Regions from separate parts of the Symbiopectobacterium purcellii genome, predicted to be linked through region 1. Evidence: predicted binding sites of a transcription regulator. Region 1 holds the regulator's gene; each other region holds the start of a gene.
What was found. Region 1 encodes LexA, which represses DNA repair genes until DNA is damaged. Its sites were predicted from a motif close to TNCTGTATGTACATACAGNA; they were not measured.

Region 1 (5,802 bases):
CAACTCATCAGCCGCTGCCGCAAAGCTGCCACGGCGATCGATGGCATCCATCACTCGCAGCGCTTCCAGCGTTAATGCCCGTTCTTTTGCCATTTATTCACTCATTCAGGAATTTTGAATATACCGACCAGATTAACTAGCTAACAATCCAACGTCCACACAATTACTATTTGTTTAGTGTAATTTTTGAGGTTCAGAACCATGATCATATGCAGAACAGCGGAACAGTGCGGTCAAGCTGACTACGGCTGGCTGCAAGCGCGCTACACCTTCTCCTTCGGCCATTATTTCGATCCTGAGCTGTTAGGCTTTGCCTCACTGCGCGTGCTGAATCAGGAAGTCCTCAAGCCTGGCTCGGCATTTCAGCCACGCACCTACCCGCAGGTCGATATTTTAAATATTCTGCTGCAAGGTGAAGCGGAATATCGCGACAGCAACGGAGGCCATATCCGCGCAAAAGCGGGCGACGTCCTGTTATTAGCCGCACAGCCTGCGGTGAGTTACAGCGAGCACAGTATCAGCGATACCACGCCGCTGACACGTTTGCAGTTGTGGTTCAATGCCTGCCCGTCGCGGGAAAACAGCGCGCTGCAACGGCTTGCACTGTGCGATACAAAGGTCAAGCTGCTCGCCTCACCGGAAGGTGAAAACAGCAGCCTGCAACTTCGCCAGCAGGTTTGGGTACACCATCTGCAATTGGACGAAGGCGAACAGCACACGTTTACGCTCAACGGCAACCGCGCCTATTTTCAGGTGATTCACGGTGCAATGGAAGCCATGACGCCGCAAGAGAACGCAGCGATGTTACAGTGTGGAGACGGCGCCTTCATTCAGCAGGAAAAACAGCTGACTATCCGCGCCAAAGCCCCGCTGCGTGCGCTGCTTATCGATCTGGTTGCCTGAGGCGCATTAAACCCACTGATGGATTATCACAGCGCGATCCATGCCTTACATGGTAAGATGAACAACATGTTCATCATCATGCGGTAGGATCAGGCCAATGGATTCAAGCGACCAAGACAAACTCCTCGCCCAGGCGGAAAGTATTTGCCAACAGCGCAACGTACGCCTTACGCCACAGCGACTCGAAGTGCTTCGGCTGATGGCGCAGCAACACGGCGCGATCAGTGCGTACGATCTGTTGGATCTGCTGCGCGCTTCAGAACCGCAAGCCAAGCCCCCTACCGTCTATCGCGCACTGGATTTTCTGCTGGAGCAAGGGTTTATCCACCGCGTGGAATCGACCAACAGCTATGTCATGTGTCACCACATTGAAGAGCATAGCCATACTTCAGCGCTGTTTATTTGCGATCGCTGCGGACAAGTGACAGAACGTCAGACGGAAGGCATTGAAGCCATTCTTCAGCAATTGGCACAAAGCGCCAATTTTACGCTGCGCCACAGCGTGGTAGAAGCGCATGGCCTGTGCGAGGCCTGTCAGGAAGTGGCTGATTGCCGTGAACACGGGCACTGCCACCACGACCATACGGTGCCCATCAAAAATGCGAAACCTGGTCGTTGATCTGAGCGTGCATCACGTCCCCGACAAGGCTTTTCCTGAACAGAAGCGCCCTGTCGGTTAACGGGATTTAACTCCACTCACCGTTACGGATAACGCCGACGGCCAGCCCTTCGATACTGAAGCTCTGCTCACGCAAATCAACCACGATGGGAGCAAAGGCCTCATTCTCCGCCAGAAGTTGTACGGTATTACCTTGACGCTTCAAGCGCTTAACCGTCACTTCATCTTCGATGCGCGCCACCACTACCTGTCCGTTACGCACTTCTTGCGTTTTATGCACGGCAAGCAAATCGCCGTCCAGTATCCCGATGTCCTTCATCGACATACCGCTGACGCGCAGCAGAAAGTCTGCGTGCGGCTTGAACATGGCCGGATCGACCTGATAGTGGCACTCGATGTATTCTTGCGCCAGCAACGGTTCACCGGCCGCAACACGACCAATCAGCGGCAGACCGGCATTTTCTTCTTCCATCAGCAGGCGGATCCCGCGTGATGCACCGGAGACGATTTCAATTACGCCTTTACGCGCCAGCGCCTTCAGATGCTCCTCCGCCGCGTTAGGTGAGCGGAAACCCAGTCGCTGGGCAATCTCAGCACGCGTTGGCGGCATGCCGGACTGCGCAATATGATCGCGAATCAGATCATAGACCTGCTGCTGTCTGGTTGTTAATGCTTTCATCCCGCCCCCTGGTTGTTTATACAGTTTATCTGTGAGTATATACAGGTCATCGCGGCTTGGGAATGACAGAGAGGCAAATAGCCGTGTTTTTATGAGCATTGCCCCAAAATCATGCTGAAATCACCCCAGAACCAGAGGCCAGAGAATGCTGACCCAGACAATGGCGGCAAAGACCAAGGCCACAAACACAGCCGCCGATCCGATATCCTTGGCGCGCCCGGACAGTTCATGGTGCTCCGTCCCCACGCGATCGACAACGGCCTCAATCGCGCTGTTGACTAACTCCATCAGCACCACTACCACCACCACGCCAATCAGCAATAGCCGCTCCAGCAGTGACACGGGGAGCCAACACGCAACCAGCACCGCTACCACCAGCAGCATCAGTTCTTGCCGAAATGCAGCTTCGTGCTGCCATGCCTGTTTCAGCCCTTTGAGAGAGTACCCGGTTGCCTTGATAATCCGAGTTACCCCGGTAGCCTTATTCATGTTTTTTCACCCGTTTATCAGAGATTTTTTGCAATTTTCCCGTAACACCGTTGTCTCACACCACAGATCTCCCGTGTACTTTCTGGTATCCTTGCGGCGCATTGCTACTCATGAGGCTTCTGGTTGTTATGTCCGGCTGGCGTAAAATTTACTATAAATTACTGAATTTCGCACTTAAATTGTTAGTGAAAAGCAAGATAATTCCTAACGATCCCGTGGCGGAGTTAGGGCTAGATCCGTCTCGCCCCATCCTTTATGTGCTGCCCTATAACTCACAGGCGGATTTACTGACGCTGCGCGCAAAATGCCAAGCTTTAGAACTGCCCGATCCGCTGGAACCGACTGAAATTGACGGTGTATCACTGCCCAGCCACGTGTTTATTAACGATGGTCCGCGCGTGTTCCGCTATTACACGCCCAAGCAGGAATCCGTCAAACTGTTCCATGATTATCTGGATCTGCACCGCAACAATCCCTATCTCGATGTACAGATGGTGCCCGTTTCTGTCATGTTTGGCCGCTCTCCGGGCCGCGAAGGACAGCACGGCGCGACGCCGCACCTGCGTCTGTTGAATGGCATTGAGAAGTTTTTTGCGGTGATCTGGCTGGGACGCGACAGCTTTGTGCGCTTCTCCAGCATCGTGTCGCTGCGCCACATGGCCACCGAACACGGCACAGACAAAACCATAGCGCACAAACTGGCGCGTGTCGCCCGCATGCACTTTGCCCGTCAGCGTCTGGCCGCCGTTGGTCCACGCTTGCCAGTACGTCAGGAGTTATTCCATAAGCTGCTGGATTCTAAGGCCATCAAGAAAGCCGTTGAAGATGAGGCACGCAGCAAGAAAATCTCCCATGAGAAAGCGCAGCAAAATGCCATCGCCCTGATGGAAGAGATCGCCGCGGACTTCTCTTATGAAGCCGTGCGACTTTCCGATCGCATTCTGAGCTGGACCTGGAACCGCCTGTATCAAGGCATCAACGTGCATAATGCCGAGCGCGTGCGCCAGTTGGCACAGGATGGCCATGAACTGGTTTACGTGCCTTGTCACCGTAGCCACATGGACTACCTGCTGCTTTCTTATGTGCTGTATCATCAAGGTCTGGTTCCTCCCCATATCGCGGCCGGCATCAACCTGAATTTCTGGCCCGCAGGCCCGATTTTCCGCCGCCTGGGGGCTTTCTTTATTCGCCGGACCTTCAAAGGCAACAAGCTCTACTCCACCATTTTCCGCGAATATCTCGGCGAGCTGTTCTCACGCGGCTACTCCGTTGAGTACTTTATGGAAGGGGGACGTTCGCGCACGGGTCGATTGCTGGAGCCCAAGACCGGCACGCTGGCCATGACCCTTCAGGCGATGCTGCGCGGCGGTACCCGCCCTATCACGCTGGTGCCGATTTATGTGGGTTATGAGCATGTGATGGAAGTGGGCACCTATGCGAAAGAGCTGCGCGGTGCCACCAAAGAGAAAGAGGGCTTCATGCAGATGGTGCGCGGGTTACGCAAACTGCGCAACCTGGGGCAAGGCTATGTGAATTTTGGCGAACCGCTGTCTTTGACGCCTTACCTCAACCACCATGTGCCGCAGTGGCGCGAAACTATCGATCCGATTGAAGCGCAGCGCCCTACCTGGCTCACGCCTACCGTGCAGGATATTGCCGATATCATCATGGTGCGCATTAACAATGCTGCCGCTGCGAACGCCATGAACCTGTGCTCCACGGCATTGTTGGCGTCACGTCAGCGCGCGCTGACCCGTGAGCAAATGCATGAGCAGCTGGACTGCTATTTGCAACTGCTGCGCAATGTACCTTACAGCAAAGATGTTACCGCACCGAAAAAGACCGCGCCGGAACTGCTGGAACACGCGCTGGCGATGAATAAATTCGAAGTCGAGCAAGACAATATTGGCGAGATCATCATTCTGCCGCGTGAACAGGCCGTGTTGATGACTTATTATCGCAATAACATCCAGCACTTGCTGGTGCTGCCATCGATGATTGCCAGTATTGTCATGCACCGCGGGAGGATCACGCCGGATGAGTTAACACGACAGATGTCGTTGATTTACCCATTAATTCAAGCCGAACTGTTCTTGCATTACAGCAAAGAAGCGCTGCCTGTCGTCATTGAAACGTTGACCGCTGAGCTGGTGCGTCAGGAACTGATCGTCATCAAGCAAGATACGCTGGTGCTGAATCCACTGCGTATTCGCACACTCCAACTGCTGGCCGCCGGCGTGCGGGAAACCCTGCAACGTTACGCAATTACGCTGTCATTACTCGGCGCTAATCCGGAAATGAACCGCGGTACGTTGGAAAAAGAGAGCCGCAATATGGCGCAGCGACTGTCCGTGCTGCATGGCATTAACGCGCCGGAGTTCTTTGATAAGGCGGTGTTCTCAACGCTGGTTGCCACGCTGCGTCAAGAGGGTTACATCAGCGACAGCAGCAGCGTGGATACGCGCAATACCTTGGAACTCTACCGCATTCTTAGCGATTTGATCACACCGGAAGTTCGGTTGACGATTGAAAGTGCCAGCACGCCGGCCAGCGCAGAATCGGAAGACGAGAAGCAGGAAGTAATGCAAGAGTAAGCAGCGCAAGCGTAGTGTTACGCTACTGCGCGGTTTATTGCCGCTTTACTCCGGCATCACACGCCCTGTGTGATGCCGGGGACCATCACAGCCCCAGCACAATCCCCGCAAAAAACACCATCCCTACAAAGTTATTGTTGTGGAACGCACGGAAACAAGCATCACACTCACGCCCGGCGGTCAGCCATTGCTGATAGCCGAACAGGCCCGCCGCCATCAGAACGCTGAGGTAAAATACCGCCCCCAGTTTCATCTGCATGCCTAGCACCACCATCAACGCCAGCATGCTTGCCTGCAACAAGCCGATGATCAAGGTATAAAAGCGCCCGAACAGAATCGCGGTGGATTTAATGCCGATTTTGAGGTCATCATCGCGATCGACCATGGCATATTGCGTGTCATAGGCGACAGTCCAGCAGATGTAGGCTAAAAACATAATCCAAGCGCTGGCCGGCAGGGATTCGCTAACGGCAGCATAGGCCATGGGGATCGACCAGCCAAATGCCGCACCCAACACA
Region 2 (5,802 bases), 510 kb from region 1:
TAACGCGACAATGCCTCCCGTGAGGTTGAAGTAGTTTACACTGTCAAAGCCCGCATCCACCATCATGCCCTTCAGCGTTTCCTGGTCCGGATGCATGCGTATCGATTCCGCCAAATAACGGTAGCTGCCTGGATCTTTAGTCACCATATCGCCAATGCGCGGCAAAACATGGAATGAGTAGAAATCGTAGACTTTGCTGAGCGGTTTCAACATCGGTTTGGAAAACTCCAGCACCAACAAGCGTCCACCAGGCTTCAAAACGCGGAACATGGAGCGTAGCGCTTTGTCTTTATCCGTCACATTGCGTAAACCGAAAGAAATGGTGATGCAGTCAAAATAGTTATCCGGGAAGGGCAGCGCTTCCGCATTGGCCTGCACATAGCTGACGTTATCAATAATCCCCAGATTGCGGAGCTTTTCGCGCCCCACTTTCAGCATGGAAGCATTGATATCAGCCAGCACCACTTCGCCTGATTCGCCGACCAGGCGGGAGAATTTAGCGGTTAAATCCCCCGTCCCGCCCGCCAGATCCAGCACGCGCTGGTCGCGCCGGACGCCGCTGCACTCAATCGTAAACCGTTTCCAGGCACGATGAATCCCGAAGGACATCAAATCGTTCATCAGGTCATATTTTCCCGCTACCGAGTGAAATACCCCTGCTACCATGGCCTCTTTATCGTTTTTATCGACAGTACGAAAACCAAAATGCGTGGTTTTCTCCGGATCGTTCGTCATGTTCTTCGCCCTACTTTTCCAAATCAGAATTGTGGTCAATCCCCTTTGCGCACTATCGGCTCAACTCACCGCTCACATTGCGCTGTCGAGCGTTATGCGCAACACGAGCTTGGCGTGTCTGTGCGCGTTTCGCATCAACAATTGAAGAGGAACATCGAATTTTGAAACTACCCCTTAATGGGGAGAGTGTAACAGACCAGGCTTAAAAACCCACCGCTCTGATGCACTGAATAAAGTTGTATATCCTAAATAACTCGCGTGGCAGGAAGGCGGCAAGTGAGTGAATCCCGATGAGCTTACTCAAGTAAGTGATTCGGGTGAACGAGCGCAGCCAACGCACCTGCAACTTGAAGTTGCACGGATAAAACGCGAACATACGTGATGCATCACAGACGATCTGACATTTCTGTATCCGTGCCTTGCACGTGTTCCCCCCTAGGCGGGGTCTCTGTTTGAATCGTTTCAGACAGCGTTTCCAGACCGTCAGCCTCAGCAGAAAGCACCGCTTGCTCTGCCACGTTGGGGTTTATGGTACGCTTAACCTCAACGCCAAGGGAACGGAAACCTTCTACTTGGGCTATCAGATTACCGCGCCCGGAAGCCAGTTTGTTCATAGCCTGCCGATAGCTGGCCTGTGATTTATCCAGGCTTTGCCCTAACGCCGCCATGTCTTCCACAAAGAGACGCAGTTTGTCGTACAGGCGAGAGGCACGATCGGCGATCTGCTGCGCATTGCGGCTTTGCTGTTCATAACGCCACAGATTGGTGATGGTACGTAACGCGACGAGCAGCGTGGTAGGGCTTACCAACATGATGTTGTGTTGCAGGGCTTCACTGATCAATTCAGGATGGCGGTCGATAGCAACCAGAAAGGCAGGCTCGACGGGGATAAACATTAACACATAGTCCAACGAGCGCAGCCCCGGCAATTGCTGATAGTCCTTATGACTCAGCAGACGGATATGCCCGCGCACGGAGGCGATATGCTCGTTGAGTGCACTGGCACGTTCACCGTCGTCTTCACTGTTAAAGTAGCGCTCATAGGCCACCAGCGACATCTTGGCATCAATCACTACATCTTTGCCCTGCGGGAGGCGCACGATCACATCGGGCTGCATGCGCCCGTTTGCGCCCGTCTGAATACTGACCTGCGTTTGGTATTCATGGCCTTCACGCAACCCCGAGGCCTCAAGCACGCGTCCCAGCACCACTTCGCCCCAGTTCCCCTGGGTTTTATTATCGCCTTTCAGAGCCTTAGTCAGATTGACCGCTTCTCGCGCCATTTGCACGTTGAGTTGCTGCAACTGACGAATTTCATGCGCCAGCGTGTGGCGCTCACGCGCTTCACTGCCGAACCCCTCCTGAACCTGACGACGAAAGCCGTCCAACTGTTCCCGCAGTGGCGTCAGTAGTTTATCGAGGCTCTGTTGATTTTGCTCATCCACACGACGGCCGCTGTGCTCAAAAATCCGGTTAGCCAGATTTTCAAACTGCGTCGTCAGGCGTTGCTCGCTGTTGATTAACAGACGCTGTTTTTCCTCAGCGGCGAGGCGCGTCTCTTCCAGACGGATGGTCACTTCACGCAGTTCAGCTTCCTGCGCACCGTTGGCTTCGCGCAGCGCACGCAGTTCCTGGTTGAGTTGGTTGCACTCCTCTTGCAGACGGACCATAACCAGCAGTTTTTCCTGATGAGCGGTGAGTTTACCGTGCATCAGACGCAGCTCCATATCATCCTGACGTCGACGTTGCTCGTCCTTATCACGCCCGAGTTGAAGCTCGCGTACCGCGCTTTGCGCCTGCTGTAACGCTTGTTCTTGTATACGTTGTTCCGTTTCTTGCCGGGCGCGACGCTGCTGATAACGCAGGCTGGCAATGAGCCATCCCGCCAGCACCCCGACCGCCCCGCCGCTTACGCCGTAAAAGAGGGTGATATCCACGTCGTATTCCTTTCGTTATCGCCACTGTCCGTCAAGGTAAAGTGATACTGTATGTATGTCCAGAAAGAATAGCGCAGGCCAACGTAAAGCGGCATCGTTGTCGGCAGTGAAATGGTTAAAATGCGAGGCGTCTTGCGTTATGGCTTTCGGTGAGTGGCTGAATAAAAAAGGGCCGGCAATCCGGCCCTGATACAGGTGACAGAACGCTATCGCGATTACAGACGCCCTTTGGCATCGGTAATCGCCTGCGCCACCTGCCGTGGTGACACACCGCCTTTGGCCGCGCGTTTTTCCAGACAGGATTGCAGAGACAGGATGGGATAAACATCATCACCAATGGTGGCGCTGAATTTCTGCAAATCTGCCAGCGACAGTGCTTCCAGCGGCTTACCCTGCCGAATGGCTTCCACCACAGCTTCACCGACAATGTGGTGCGCTTCACGGAACGGAACGCCTTTTGCCACCAGATAGTCGGCCAGTTCAGTCGCATTCGCGTAGCCCTGCTGTGCCGCTTCCTGGCAGCGCGGACGGCGAACCTGAATGCCTTCCAACACCAGTGCCGCCATCATCAGACAGTCATGCCAGGTATCGAGCGCGTCGAACAGCCCTTCTTTGTCTTCCTGCATATCCTTGTTGTACGCCAACGGCAAGCCTTTGAGCGTCATCATCATGCCAGTCAGCGCGCCTTGCACCCGACCCGATTTACCGCGAATCAACTCCAGCGCATCCGGGTTTTTCTTCTGCGGCATCAGGGAGGAACCGGAAGTCACTCGATCGGACAGCTCAACGAACCCGGATTCACCGCTGTTGAAGAAAATCAGATCTTCAGCAAAGCGTGACAGGTGCACCATGCCAATCGAGGCATTAGAGAGCAGTTCCAGTACGTGGTCACGATCTGACACCGTATCCAGACTGTTACGCGTGGCAGACGCAAAACCTAACCAGCCCGCCAACTGCTCACGATCGATAGGATAGGCAGTGCCAGCCAACGCGCCGCAGCCCAATGGGCTGACATCAAGGCGTTTTAACGTATCTTCCAGGCGGCTTTCATCGCGTACCAACATTTCGTGGTAGGCCAGACACCAATGGGCAAAGGTCACCGGTTGAGCGCGCTGCAAATGGGTGTAGCCCGGCATCACCGCATCCTGATTCACTTCTGCGGTAGCCACTAACGCGGCGCGCAGTTGGCGTACCGCCAGTTGCAGTTCGCTGATTTGCGCTTTGCACCACAGTTTAAGATCGGTGGCGACCTGATCGTTACGGCTGCGGCCGGTGTGGAGCTTTTTGCCCAAATCGCCCACTTTGTCGATCAGCTTCTGCTCTACCCAGCTATGAATATCTTCAGCATCGCTTTGCAGAATCTGTTCTGGGTTGGCTTGCACCTCGGCCAGCAGCGCATTCAGCGCCTGCTCTAGCTGCTGCTGTTCCTGTTCGCTGAGTACATTGACCGTCACCAGCGCTTTTGACCAGCCGATAGAGCCGACGATATCTTGCTCCGCCAGACGGTAATCAAACCGCAGCGAGTCATTAAATTGTTTGAACCGCTGATCTGCCGCCTGACTGAAACGACCGCCCCACAACGCCATAACCGATACTCCCAAAATGTGCTTCAATGTCTTGTAACCATGCGGGCGGGCCCGCATGCTCGCTTCCGTTACCTTTCGACTAACGGAAATGCCTTACAGATTAACAGATTTACGCCAGAATCCGCGTGCCAATCGGCGTGCCGTTAAACAGCGCGGGCAGTTGATCGGCATGACGCCAACTGGCGATATCTACCGGGCGACCCAGCGCGCGAGCGGCATCCAGCGCCGCGTTGACTTTAACGATCATGCCGTCGGTAATAATCCCCTGCGCAATCAACTGTTCTGCTTTCTGCGCGGTCATTTCCGCAATACGTTGTCCCTTACCATCAAGGATACCACTCACGTCCGACAGCAGGATCAAATCGGCACCCAGCGTCTCTGCAAGCGCGGTTGCCGCCTGATCGGCGTTAACGTTCATCAAATCGCCTTGTTCGGTGATGCCGATGGAACTGACGATTGGCAGATACCCGGCGCTTAGCAGCGCATTGGGCAGGTCGGCGGAACCCGCCTGTGCTTTGCCGACGTAGCCGAGGGATTCATCCAACTGCGTTACCGTCGTCATGCCGCCATCCGCCAGACACAGACCCACCGCGTTGATAGCGTGTTTCTTCGCCCAGGCCAACAGCGTTTTATTGGCCGAACCCGCCAACGCACCGGTGATAATGTCGATCTGGTCCGCCGGTGTAACGCGCAGCCCGTTTTTCTTCACTACGGGTAGCGCCAGTTTTTTCATCAGGTCATCCACCAGGCAGCCGCCGCCGTGCACAATGACCAGCGGACGCTGGTATTGCTCACGATAGGCAACCAGCGCCGTAAACAGACGCTCCAGCGCTTCTTCGCTGTCCAGTAACACACCGCCCAGTTTGATAATTAACGGATTCATCGCTTTCGTGCCTCAGGATTATGTCAGAGCAAAGATTGGGTTTCAGGGAAACCAAAACGAATATTCAGGCACTGTACAGCTTGCGCCGCCGCACCTTTAAGCAGGTTGTCTTCCGTAGCGACCACAATCAGGTGCTCATCCTGTACGGAGAAACCGATATCGCAAAACGGCAAGCCAACAACCGATTTTAACGCCGGAACCCCTTTATCGTAGAGGCGCACCAGCGGTTTGTCGTGATAGGCGTTGTGGTAAGCTTCCGCCACATCCTGTGCGCTGACGCCCGGTTTCAGGCGGCAAGTAATGGTTGCCAGAATCCCACGCGCGAAATTCCCCAGATGCGGCGTGAAGATAACCGGGATGCCCAGGTGGGTCGCAATTTCGGGTTGGTGACGGTGATTGAACACACCATAGGGCTGCAAGCTCACTTCGCAGAAGCTGCTGGTGAGCGACGCTTTACGTCCGGCTCCACTCACACCGCTGACTGCATTGATAACCGGCCACTGGTCAGTGTTGAGCAATTGCGCATCCACCAGCGGTTTCAGTGCCAGCTGTGACGCCGTCGGGTAACAACCGGGGACAGCAATCAGCTGCGCTTGCTTAACGCGCTCTGCCTGAAACTCGGCCAGGCCATACACTGCCTGCGCCAGCCAGTCAGCGTGTT
Region 3 (5,802 bases), 2.3 Mb from region 1:
CTATACTATATTGATAAACAATCCGGGTTTCTTTGATAAGGCTAAGCAACGGTGATTTAATCGTTTCAGATATCGTTCTTAATACATCGATCAATGTTAAATTCTCTCTTTCCATCTGGCATGAGACAAGATTTACGACTTTAACATCATCTTTTTCAGACTCAGGCGTTGTGGTCTCCATATTCTTTGTTTCAAGCACTGTGCTTCTTAATGCAGAGTAAAAATAAATATCATTTTTCCCAATGCCTTAGCATCAATAATATTCTCATGAAAATACATAGAATTATTATATGATTCGTTCTCTTTATTGGCGTAAATATCCCTTATCATTAACATAACACTTTGTTTATATCTTTTATCTATTATGCCTAAATCCGACGCTTTCATCTCATCCAAAATTGAAAGTAATGATTCAGTAAAAGCAACGCCATAAATAAAAGAGAACTTACTTAAATTATTAATTTTATTCTCATGGAGATATTGTAACATTAAACTAACACAGGCTAAAATCAGCTTTACATCTTTTTCTATTCCTTCATTGATATTTTTTATATCAATAAAATCTTTAGCTTTATGATAGACCCCCTTAAATTCCTCTCTGATCCTCCAATCAATATCGTTGTTGTTTATAATATTACTTATTATCTCTGATGCATTAACATGATGTTCATAGGGTAAAGGTATTGATCTTACATTTCTTTTATGATCTATAAACAATACTGATTGATATAGCTCATTGATATTCTGCAATGATAAATTGTCAATAACCACAATCTCTTTCAAATATTCATGCTGTGATAAATTCATGCCATCACACAATATATTATTAAAAGATCCATCATTTTTATATAGCTTAAGTGGCAGTGTATTTCTGGCATTTTCTAAATTGTCAATCGGGAATTCATTTAATAAATCAAGGCTTTTATCAATTGATAAACAGAGTTGGTTATTTTTATGATAACCGCTTCCCCCTATTTTCCATAACGATACAATACTTGTCACTGAAGCAATGAGTCCCAGCATTCTTCTAAACATTCTATGTCGTGATACTTTTCCTGCTTCGGTGTCATTATTATATCTTCCTGAATGAGAAGTGCTACGTGATGCTTCATTATTATGTTCTTTCGAGAAAATATGCGTATTGCACTCATTAAAATCTTGCTCATTATTGATGGTTGTTATCTCATTGAGCAAAGCAACATTATCTTTTTTTCGGGTATGATTTAACGTATCATCGTGCAAGAAATTATCATGACATTGGTATTCAAAATCAGATGTTATCGGCATTTATAACCTCAGCAGTATTTATTTAAAAAGGTATCCTGTAAATACGGCATAGCACTACCACAAATATATTAAATGGGTTATGCAATAGCACATGTAATGATATATTAAGATTGTTTATCAAAACTAAAATTAAAAATAATAACCATCAAGAAAAACCGCAGGCACTCGAAATAAATATTGATGACAATTCTTTATTAAATGGCTATGAATACCTGATAATCATATGCCACATTTATCATGCATCCCTTATAGTCACCATCGAATGATGGCACATTTTATTGTATGCGCACGACAGAAATTAACGAATCCGATAATACGAAAAAATAACCATTAACTATATCACTTTACGATTATACATACTCATTATGCCTTCAGGGAAATTAAAGCAAAACGCATTATGTTAATACTCATACTCAATTACAGAGAATATAATAAGTTAATATATTTATAGAAGTTTACTATATTTAGTCACCTCTGCGATTATAGCCACAAAAGGACGATTTAGATTATTCATTGCTCGTACACAAGAAATAAAAACGCCCCCAGGTAACGCTTTTCGCCTGACATCAGGGAGCAATTCGCCCCGCACGGCACCCTGAGGCAAGCTGTCGCCAGGAGGCAGTTCACTTCTGGCTAGCGCAACAGCATTCACGATAGCCCCCGCAATCAACGCTTGCTCCAATGCATCACCCGTCTCCCGGTAGTCATTCCACTTTAGCCCGCGCCAATGTCCGGCACTTCATGTATAATGCATTGTTTTATAAGCATTTAGCTCAAAAAGCAGTGTCAATACCGCAAAGCCGCAGAAAGATCTACCCGCAGCCAATCATCCTAATGACACGCTGGGTACCAGATTATGTTGATAAATTTCGCTTTCCAAAAACCAGGTTTACGCGCACTGTATATAAAAACAGTAAACTCAAGGATAGCTTTCATGTTTGTTGAACTTGTTTATGACAAACGTAACGTTGCCGGACTGAACAACGCCCACCATCTTATCGAAAAAGAGCTGACAAAACGGGTACATCGCTCATTCCCTGATGCTGAAGTGAGGGCTAAAGCCATGCAGGCGAACGCGATAAATTCGGATGCCAGTAAATCGGATAAAGCGGTCATCAATCGCATAATAGAAGAGATGTTTAATGATGCAGATGAATGGCTGGTTAACGAATGATGCGCGACGTAAAGATTTTAAATCTCCCTTGACGATGTGGTGTTATTTCCGGTAACTCTCAATGTTTGTTTATGTTACGGCATTCTTAATGCCAACACGCTATAGCATTCAATGGGATATGCCACGATGACTCGATTCTCCAGATTACAGATCCACCTGCATTGGGTAACGCTGCTGCTGATTGCACTGGTGTATGCGGCGATGGAATTGCGTGGCTGGTTTCCACGCTCCTCCTTTGCCTTTTCAGCGATGAGAACGCTGCATTACAACGCAGGGGTTGCCGTTTGGGTATTGATGTTTATCCGTATCGGGCTCAAACACAAATACAAAACCCCCGCGATCGTGCCCACGCCGCCGCGCTGGCAGCATCACCTCGCCACGCTGACACACATCGTGCTTTATGTCACTTTCCTGGCATTGCCGCTGCTGGGTATTGCCATGATGGCGTATGGCGACAACGAATGGTCGCTCATGGGCTTGACGGTCTCCCCTTTCGTAACACCCGATGACGATACGCAGTTCCTGCTGAAAGACATTCACGAAACGCTCGCCAATCTGGGCTATGTACTGATTGCCCTGCATGCTGGCGCTGCACTGTTTCATCATTATATTCAGCGGGATAATACGCTGCTGCGCATGATGCCGGGCAAATCCGACACCTCGCAAACGCACTAAACGCAAAGGCCAGAGCATATGCTCTGGCCTTAAATTCGCATCTGGGGAATCGTTATTCCAGCGCTTTCCCTTTCAATTCAGGGATCAGGAACAGCGTCGCGATAATATCCAGCACGTAGATAACGGCGAGCAATGCGATTGCCATCTGGAAGGAGTAGACGCTGGCAACAGCACCAATCACGACGGGGCCAAGCACGACCAACGTTAAACAGCACGTTCTGCGCGGTCGCACGGGCGTTGGTTGGATAGGCCTCAAACATCACCGCACCATAGCCGCCCATCATACCGTTAACAAACACCCCGAGCAGCGCACCGGCCCACAGCATGGTCATGGGGTCGGTCAACTGGGAGTAGGTCAAGACCATAACCACTGCGCCTACCAGGAACAGTAAAAACGACGGTTTTCTGCCAATGCGATCTGCCAGTTGCCCAAACACCCAGATACCGGCAATCATGCCCAGAATGGTCACCGAGGTCCACATGGCCGATTTGGTCAGGTTGAACCCCAAGGTTTTGGACAGAAAGCTTGGCATCCAGATCATGATGCCGTAATAACCAAAGTTCTGTACTGACGTCAACACCACGATCCCGGCGCTGACTTTGCTGGTCGCCTTATCTTTCATCAGCAGTTTGAAAGAAGACCACGTCGAGGCTTTCTTATCTGTCTTACGCACAAACACTTCCGGTTCGTGCAGCCGATGACGGATAAACCAGGCAACAAATGCCGGAAGAATCCCCACCAGAAACATGCCGCGCCAGCCAATGTGCGGCAGCAACGCAGGGGTAATCAGCGCCGCGCCTAATACACCAGCCTGCCAACCCAACGCAACGTAAGAAGAGGCACGGGCGCGATGCTTGGCAGGCCAGGCTTCCGCTGCCAGCGCCATCCCGATACCAAACTCACCGCCCAGACCGATACCGGCAATCGTCCGGTAGACAAGCAAATCCCAGTAGCCCTGTGCAAAAGCACACAGCCCGGTAAACACGGCGAACAGGACAATGGTCCAGGTCAGTACACGAATACGGCCGTAACGATCGCTTAAGGCACCAAAAATCAAACCACCGATTACCGCACCGATCAGTGTCCAGGTAACCAACGATCCAGCCTGGCCGGACGTCAGACTCAAATCCGCAGATATTGCCGTCAGCATAAAGCCGAGAATCAGCAAATCAAATCCGTCCATGGAGTAGCCCACTGCCGACCCTGCTAATGCTTTCCAACTGTAGCTGTCAACGTGTTCTTTTTCCGTGCTCCCCGACCTTGAAGCGGGTGCACTTTGTGAAGGAATTGATTCCATCCTGCTCTCCTGAATCATTGTTATAAGAATATGAAATTACATGCCTGGTATTGCTGCCCTTGCCCTTGTGCGCCACCAGTATCATTTTTGATACAACCATCACTAGCAATAGTCATACCACTTCTTTGCCTAATAACCACGCAAACGTTTACTTCGCAAAAGCGCTCAACCTTGAGCGGCGAAATTATCAATCACATGATTTATAATGAATTATTTTTTAGTCATTCCCTAAGAACGGGGAAATGTCTCTTTGAACGAAAAGGATTGTGCACACATTTAGGTAAACGGCAGCACCAAAGTAATGCAAACGCACCATATTATCACTAAATCAGTGCAAAAAAAGAAATCACCATTGAAATGCAAACCGATACGCTGACTTCCCGTCCATTGCTCAAACAGGGAAAGGCAACAGAATTTACCCGTTTGTTTTATTTTTGATACAAAATAACAAGCAATAGTTAAAAAAAATCCTCCTGAAGCGGAGGATGATGGGGAGAGCCCCCCCGTTACATCGCTGGATGCAAGGGGCTAAATCGCAGGCTAAAACCGTTTTTTTCCCGATGAGTAGCTGGTTACCAACGCGTTGATCGCCTCATAGCGCACGGCCACCGATGCGCTTTTATCTGCCAATGCCGGTTTTACGATATCAAGCAATCGAAGCATTTCCGTTTTTGCCTGATGCGCGAACTCAGGGCTAACCACCTGATCGGCATACAAAGTAACATAGCTATCTGCCAGCCCGCGCAAAACGTAATAAGAAACCGCGTTGTCGGGATCGCTCACAATCAGGTTGTCCAAATCGCGGCGCAAGACAACATAGCTATCCGTACCATCCAGACTCTGAGTAAATGCATGATATATCGTTGTAAAATCCATCATCGCCACCTTTAGTCGCGGTTAGTCAACCACATCGGGAAGCTACCTTTTCTAAAACGAATACCGCAACTTGTCAACTGTGTTCAGCAATCACAGTCTAATAATTGACACAAAACAATACCATCCATCGTTTTTTCTTATTATCAAAAACAAATATTTTATAAAAAACAGGTTATTGCTAAACCAATTATTATTACATTTCGATTTTTGTCTAAATTTTTAGACAATCATATTGACGAGCATGAAAAAAACGAGCAACACTAAAAACCATAACATCAGCCGAGGTTTCCCCCCATGGTTGGCCATTATGGTTAACGGGTGGTGGCTGACAGTACAGAGGATCAGGAGTCCCTATGCCGCCCGGTTTTACCACAGAAGACATCACGGTGTTGCTGGAAGAATTACGCCAATTTTCCACAACCCACGGTCAGGATGGCGTCACGCGTCTCGCCTTCAGCCGTGAGGATGAGGCGGCCCATCGCTATCTGGCCG
Region 4 (5,802 bases), 1.2 Mb from region 1:
ATGAAGATGCTTGCCATCTGCAAGCGTGCAGCAGCGTGTCGCTCACTTACGATGAGGTCAACCCGTTGGTGTTTATTGAGCCCACCTCGCCGCATATCGTGAGCCGGGTTGAGCAGCGGTCCATTGATTTCGCGGTGATGTCGTGCGGTCTGGCGGCTTTGACCGAAAAGGCCGATTGGGTGCTGGTTGAAGGGGCGGGGGGCTGGTTCACGCCACTGACAGCACAGCAGACGTTTGCCGATTGGGTACAGCATGAGCAACTGCCAGTGATTCTGGTGGTAGGCATCAAGCTGGGCTGCATCAATCACGCGTTATTGACGGCGCAGGCCGTTGCGCAGTCAGGGTTGACGCTGGCGGGCTGGATTGCCAACGATATTCAACCGGCTGGACGCTGGCATCACGATTATCTGGAAACGCTGCAACACCATCTTCACGCGCCGTTGCTCGGCGAAATACCCTATATCGATACGCCACATACACTAAATTTGGGGGCGTATTTGGATATTTCTCTATTGTGTGCCTGAATATCATTATAGTTGCCTACAAATAAGGTGTTTGCCTTCTACGGATATTTTTATCTCAGAACATAATCTATGTTCTATATAATAACTATCTCTATCGAAGGTAATGAATATGGCGACGATTAGTCAGTGTTGTAATATGGCAATATGTGCTGCTGGCATTGAATCTGAGGATGAAAAAAATAAAATAATGTCCCCCAAAGGGGTTCTTGAGCATATTATTAATTTTTTCACTGCCGGCGGCATACGTCGTGCTAATGAGAGACTATATACAAAATTATGCCAATCGTTGTCAGACAACTTAACAAAGGAATCGTTGGGGATGCTAGATCTGATGCCTGATTCCCTTACGCTTCATGACATTGATGGATATTCAGTATCATTCTTTCTACCAAAAGCAAATAACAACACTGGCACCGTTACCGTCGAGGTACATAAATGCACAGGCAAAGGAAAAGACAGTGAGTATGCGAAAGGGGAGATTCGGCTTTTGGATTATATGGAAAAATGCTGCAAGGTAATTTTATCGCAGTCAGATTTATTAGATCCAGAAACAAAGCAAAAACTTATCTATGGCGCGACATATGAACTCGAACAGGAGATTATATATGATATTGCGCCGGAACACCGTGTAACATTATAAGCCGTCGTACACTTCTTCTGTTGCATAGGAAGCCGCAAGGGTTGCTTACACAGTCACAATTCATTGAATGATTTGTGCTCATTAACACTGTGATCTTATGGTTATGCAGAGTGCCCATAAGATCCGTGTTGGCAGTGGTGGCTTTCGCTTCCCGCTACTGGTGAGTGTTCCACTTGCGTTAACAAGCGGCTTTTTTGTGCAAAACGTCAAAAACCATGCATAAGTGAAATCCTTGCAAAAACGCTAAAAAAATTCTGATTTCCCTCAGCCCCATAACGATAAGATATTTCACTAAAGCAGCAGGCATGCGGGGTTGTGGGAGTTATCCACTACTTCTGTGGATAACCATGTGCATTAGGTTTAGAAAAACGGTGGAAAGCGAGAATTGGCGCGGGTTTTGGTTGAGTTGCTGTGATTCTCTGCTTTTTTGTTTAATTGATATAAATCAGTCAGTTAATTAAAATCAAGTCTCGGTTTATCGCCGACTGATGGTTGCATGTTTTTACACCACAGGTCTAACCACTTTGTTAAGACAAATACGCATTCTGGGGATAAATAGCACATTTTTAACTGGATAAATGCGTAACGCTGTGTTAATGCTTTTGGCGCCCATTTCTCTCTTGCACCCCGCTACGCTGACCGCAGGTTTACCCCGTGCATCATTTTGACCAACAAATGACTGGATGCTGTTTTTATATCCAGTATACTGTGGGTGAACGAATTTCTGAGGCGTACTGTGAGTGCTTATGCATGGTTAGCGCTATGCATGGTTAGTGCTATGCTTGACGCCTCACTCCATTGTTGAACGTTACTGTACGTTGCCTGGTCTCGCGACGTTTGGTCCACTTGTTGGTAGGTTGTTCATGAGCAAACCCTTTAAACTGCACTCCGAGTTTACCCCTTCAGGCGATCAGCCTGAAGCAATCCGTCTGCTGGAAGAGGGACTGGAAGCGGGGTTGGCACATCAGACGTTACTGGGGGTAACCGGTTCGGGAAAAACCTTTACCATTGCCAACGTAATTGCGGATCTTAACCGTCCTACCATGGTGTTGGCACCCAACAAAACGCTGGCGGCGCAACTCTATGGTGAGATGAAAGCGTTTTTTCCCGACAATGCGGTTGAGTATTTCGTTTCTTACTATGATTACTACCAGCCGGAAGCCTATGTGCCCAGCTCGGACACCTTTATCGAGAAAGACGCGTCGGTTAACGAGCATATTGAACAGATGCGTCTGTCTGCCACCAAAGCGCTGCTTGAGCGACGCGATGTCGTGGTAGTTGCGTCAGTCTCGGCTATCTACGGACTGGGCGATCCCGATCTCTATCTGAAAATGATGCTGCACCTGACGGTCGGCATGATTATCGATCAACGTTCTATTTTACGCCGACTGACCGAACTGCAATATTCGCGCAACGATCAGGCCTTTACGCGTGGTACCTTCCGCGTGCGCGGCGAAGTGATTGATATTTTTCCGGCAGAATCCGATGAGATTGCACTGCGCGTCGAACTGTTTGATGAAGAGGTTGAACGTTTGACGCTGTTCGATCCGCTTACCGGGCAGCAGTTACAAACGGTGCCGCGTTATACCATCTACCCGAAAACCCACTATGTCACGCCGCGTGAGCGTATTCTTCAGGCGATGGAAGATATTAAAGTGGATCTCGCAGAACGTCGAAAAATATTGTTGGAAAACAATAAACTGCTGGAAGAACAGCGTTTGACACAGCGTACCCAGTTCGACCTGGAGATGATGAACGAACTCGGTTATTGCTCCGGTATCGAAAACTATTCGCGCTATCTCTCTGGCCGTGGGCCGGGCGAGGCGCCGCCGACGCTGTTTGACTACCTGCCTGCTGATGGATTGCTGGTGATCGATGAGTCCCACGTGACCATCCCGCAATTGGGCGGCATGTATCGCGGTGACCGGGCGCGTAAAGAAACGCTGGTCGAATATGGTTTTCGTCTGCCGTCAGCGCTGGACAACCGGCCGATGAAGTTTGAGGAGTTTCAAGCGCTCGCGCCGCAAACCATCTATGTCTCGGCAACGCCCGGTAATTATGAGCTGGAACATTCCGGCAGCGATGTCGTCGAGCAAGTGGTGCGCCCTACGGGGCTGCTCGATCCATTGCTCGAAGTACGTCCGGTTGCGACGCAGGTGGACGATTTGCTGTCTGAAATCCGCAAACGCGTCGTGCTGAACGAGCGCGTGCTGGTCACCACCTTAACCAAACGGATGGCGGAAGATCTCACCGAATACCTTGAAGAACACGGTGAGCGCGTGCGTTATCTGCACTCGGACATTGACACCGTCGAGCGCGTTGAGATTATCCGCGATCTGCGACTGGGTGAATTTGATGTGCTGGTGGGCATTAACCTGCTCAGAGAAGGGTTGGACATGCCAGAAGTGTCGCTGGTGGCCATTCTGGACGCTGACAAAGAGGGCTTCCTGCGTTCGGAACGCTCCTTGATTCAGACCATCGGCCGTGCCGCACGTAACCTCAATGGTAAAGCCATTCTGTATGGCGACAAGATAACGCCTTCGATGCAGCGCGCCATTCAGGAAACGGAGCGGCGACGAGAGAAGCAGCAAGCCTACAACGAGGCGCACGGGATTGTACCTACCGGGCTTAACAAGAAAATCGACGATATCTTGCAACTGGGTCGGCCAACGGCGAAGGGTAAGGGGCGTGGTAGCCGTAAAGCGGCTGAGCCTGCCGCAGAGTACATGGCGCTGACACCCAAGGCGCTGGAGCAAAAAATTCGTGAATTGGAGGGCCAAATGATGACGCATGCGCAGAATTTGGAATTTGAAGAGGCTGCGGCATTGCGTGACCAGATTCATGCCTTACGTGAGCGATTTATCGCCGCATCCTGATTTCCCTGTGGAGCAAGGAGCCGACATGACATTTTCTCTACCCGATGTGGATGTACTGTTTATCGCGGGCTTCGGCCCGATCGTTGCGGACGCGGTGGCCAGTCGATCGCTCTATCTGGACACGTTACATTTGCCGCTTAAACCGCTCGGAGAATCGAGCGATTATCTGGTCGCCGATACGCTCGATGGGGTGAAACATTTTGCGCTGTGGCCGTTGGCGCAGGCGAGCCAATCCTGCTTCGGCACTGACCGCTGGCCGGATGATGTCACCGTGCCGCAAAGCTGGTTGGAGTTTGAAGTTGCTGATATGGCGGCCGCTACGGCTGCGGTTAAACGGGCGGGATATACCTTGCTGGTAGATAACCGACTCGAGCCGTGGGGGCAATGGGTGACACGTTTCCTTAGCCCGGAAGCCATTTTAGTTGGTGTTACCCACACGCCGTGGCTACGCGGGGAATAGCCCTCGGTTGTTGCACGGTTAGCCCAGGCGTTGCAGGGTAATTTCCAGCGCCTGGCGCAGCAGTTCGCGATCGTGATGGTGCGGCACGTCGGCCGCGCTTAACGGCTGTTGCACGATGAGACGATCGTTGATGCCCTGCACCGAGGTGTGTGGACTCACGATAACCGCATCCACCACTTTACGCCCCACCTTGTTTTCGATCATAGCGAGCTTTTGTGCCAGCGTCATATGGGCAGCGGCCTGATTGAGTTCTCGACCCAGATTGCCGATATAGACCACCTGCGCTGGCGTGCGGCGTAGGGCACGCGTCAGATCGTCCAGCAACAGCGGGGGCATCAGACTGGTCAGAAAGCTGCCCGGACCAATCAGGATCACATCGGCCTGAACGATGGCATCAATCGCTTCCTGCGTCGCCTTGACCACCGGGTGGAGTTGCAGCTCCTGTGGCAGTACGTTCAGATTGTCTATTTGCACTTCACCGTAGATCTGGTTTCCGCCAGTGTCGGTAGCGACCAGATCGACGGGGTGTTCAGACATCGGGATCAGCACCGCATCCACTTTCAGCAGCCCACGAATCAGGTTGATGGCTTCCAGCGGCCGCACGCTCAGATGATCCAGCGCTTTGAGCATCAGGTTGCCCAGATTGTGCCCCGCGAGTTCGCCGCTGCCGGTAAAGCGGTATTCAAACATGGCGGAAGCCACGCTCGGGCTGGTGATCAGTTGATTCAGGCAGTTACGCATGTCCCCCCAGGCGATGCCACCCTCTGCGCGGCGGATCCTTCCCGTCGAACCGCCGTTATCGGTGGTTGTCACAATGCCGGTGAGTCGCGAACCCAATGAAGACAGTGATGACATGACGCGACCGAGGCCGTGGCCGCCACCCAGCGCGACAACCTTGTCGAGATCGGCTAACGTGCGATTGCGCATAAAGACCTTTTGCAAAAGAGGGGGGAATTAACGTGGCTAAGGTAGCTGATTTCTCAGATAAAGGCGAAAAAAACCAAAAATCTTTGCGTCAGGATGATTTACGACAATTTTTTCCGTCCCTTTTCGACTATGCTGAAAGCCTGTGGAAGAGAAAAAATCTTTATATATACGATATATACGTAAATATATAACGAATAACTGGGTGACGTAGCGCGTGAGTAACGCTAGACTCTTCTTTGATTAAATCAGACTCCTAGCCTTTGTGCCTAAGTGATGTGGCAGTAACTGCATCATACGGTGCTCTGGCCGTGGCCCTTGAGGTCACCAGGGTGCAGGGGAGAAATGCCCGCGCCTCCCGAATTTGGAAAGGTGTTT

Region 2: the regulator LexA is predicted to act here: its motif matches at 2,718-2,737, upstream of rmuC (DNA recombination protein RmuC).
Region 3: the regulator LexA is predicted to act here: its motif matches at 2,184-2,203, upstream of K6K13_RS14760 (DinI-like family protein).
Region 4: the regulator LexA is predicted to act here: its motif matches at 1,849-1,868, upstream of uvrB (excinuclease ABC subunit UvrB).

What each region holds. Positions count from the first base shown of each region.
Region 1 covers NZ_CP081864.1:481,198-486,999, reverse strand. The annotation lists gene K6K13_RS02215 (LysR family transcriptional regulator) at 1-93, opposite strand, end outside; gene K6K13_RS02210 (pirin family protein) at 202-903, shown strand; gene zur (zinc uptake transcriptional repressor Zur) at 1,001-1,522, shown strand; gene lexA (transcriptional repressor LexA) at 1,590-2,201, opposite strand; gene K6K13_RS02195 (diacylglycerol kinase) at 2,322-2,690, opposite strand; gene plsB (glycerol-3-phosphate 1-O-acyltransferase PlsB) at 2,819-5,284, shown strand; gene ubiA (4-hydroxybenzoate octaprenyltransferase) at 5,370-5,802, opposite strand, start outside.
Region 2 covers NZ_CP081864.1:989,880-995,681, reverse strand. The annotation lists gene ubiE (bifunctional demethylmenaquinone methyltransferase/2-methoxy-6-polyprenyl-1,4-benzoquinol methylase UbiE) at 1-735, opposite strand, end outside; gene rmuC (DNA recombination protein RmuC) at 1,122-2,672, opposite strand; gene argH (argininosuccinate lyase) at 2,888-4,258, opposite strand; gene argB (acetylglutamate kinase) at 4,368-5,141, opposite strand; gene argC (N-acetyl-gamma-glutamyl-phosphate reductase) at 5,165-5,802, opposite strand, start outside.
Region 3 covers NZ_CP081864.1:3,133,158-3,138,959, forward strand. The annotation lists gene K6K13_RS14750 (hypothetical protein) at 1-199, opposite strand, end outside; gene K6K13_RS14755 (hypothetical protein) at 208-1,287, opposite strand; gene K6K13_RS14760 (DinI-like family protein) at 2,222-2,461, shown strand; gene cybB (cytochrome b561) at 2,588-3,136, shown strand; partial or broken gene K6K13_RS14770 (MFS transporter) at 3,189-4,320, opposite strand; gene K6K13_RS14775 (hypothetical protein) at 4,975-5,313, opposite strand; gene K6K13_RS14780 (Zn-dependent hydrolase) at 5,664-5,802, shown strand, end outside.
Region 4 covers NZ_CP081864.1:1,672,227-1,678,028, forward strand. The annotation lists gene bioD (dethiobiotin synthase) at 1-524, shown strand, start outside; gene K6K13_RS07730 (hypothetical protein) at 634-1,164, shown strand; gene uvrB (excinuclease ABC subunit UvrB) at 2,028-4,040, shown strand; gene K6K13_RS07740 (glyoxalase) at 4,066-4,500, shown strand; gene K6K13_RS07745 (gluconeogenesis factor YvcK family protein) at 4,519-5,427, opposite strand; molybdenum cofactor riboswitch at 5,666-5,802, shown strand, end outside.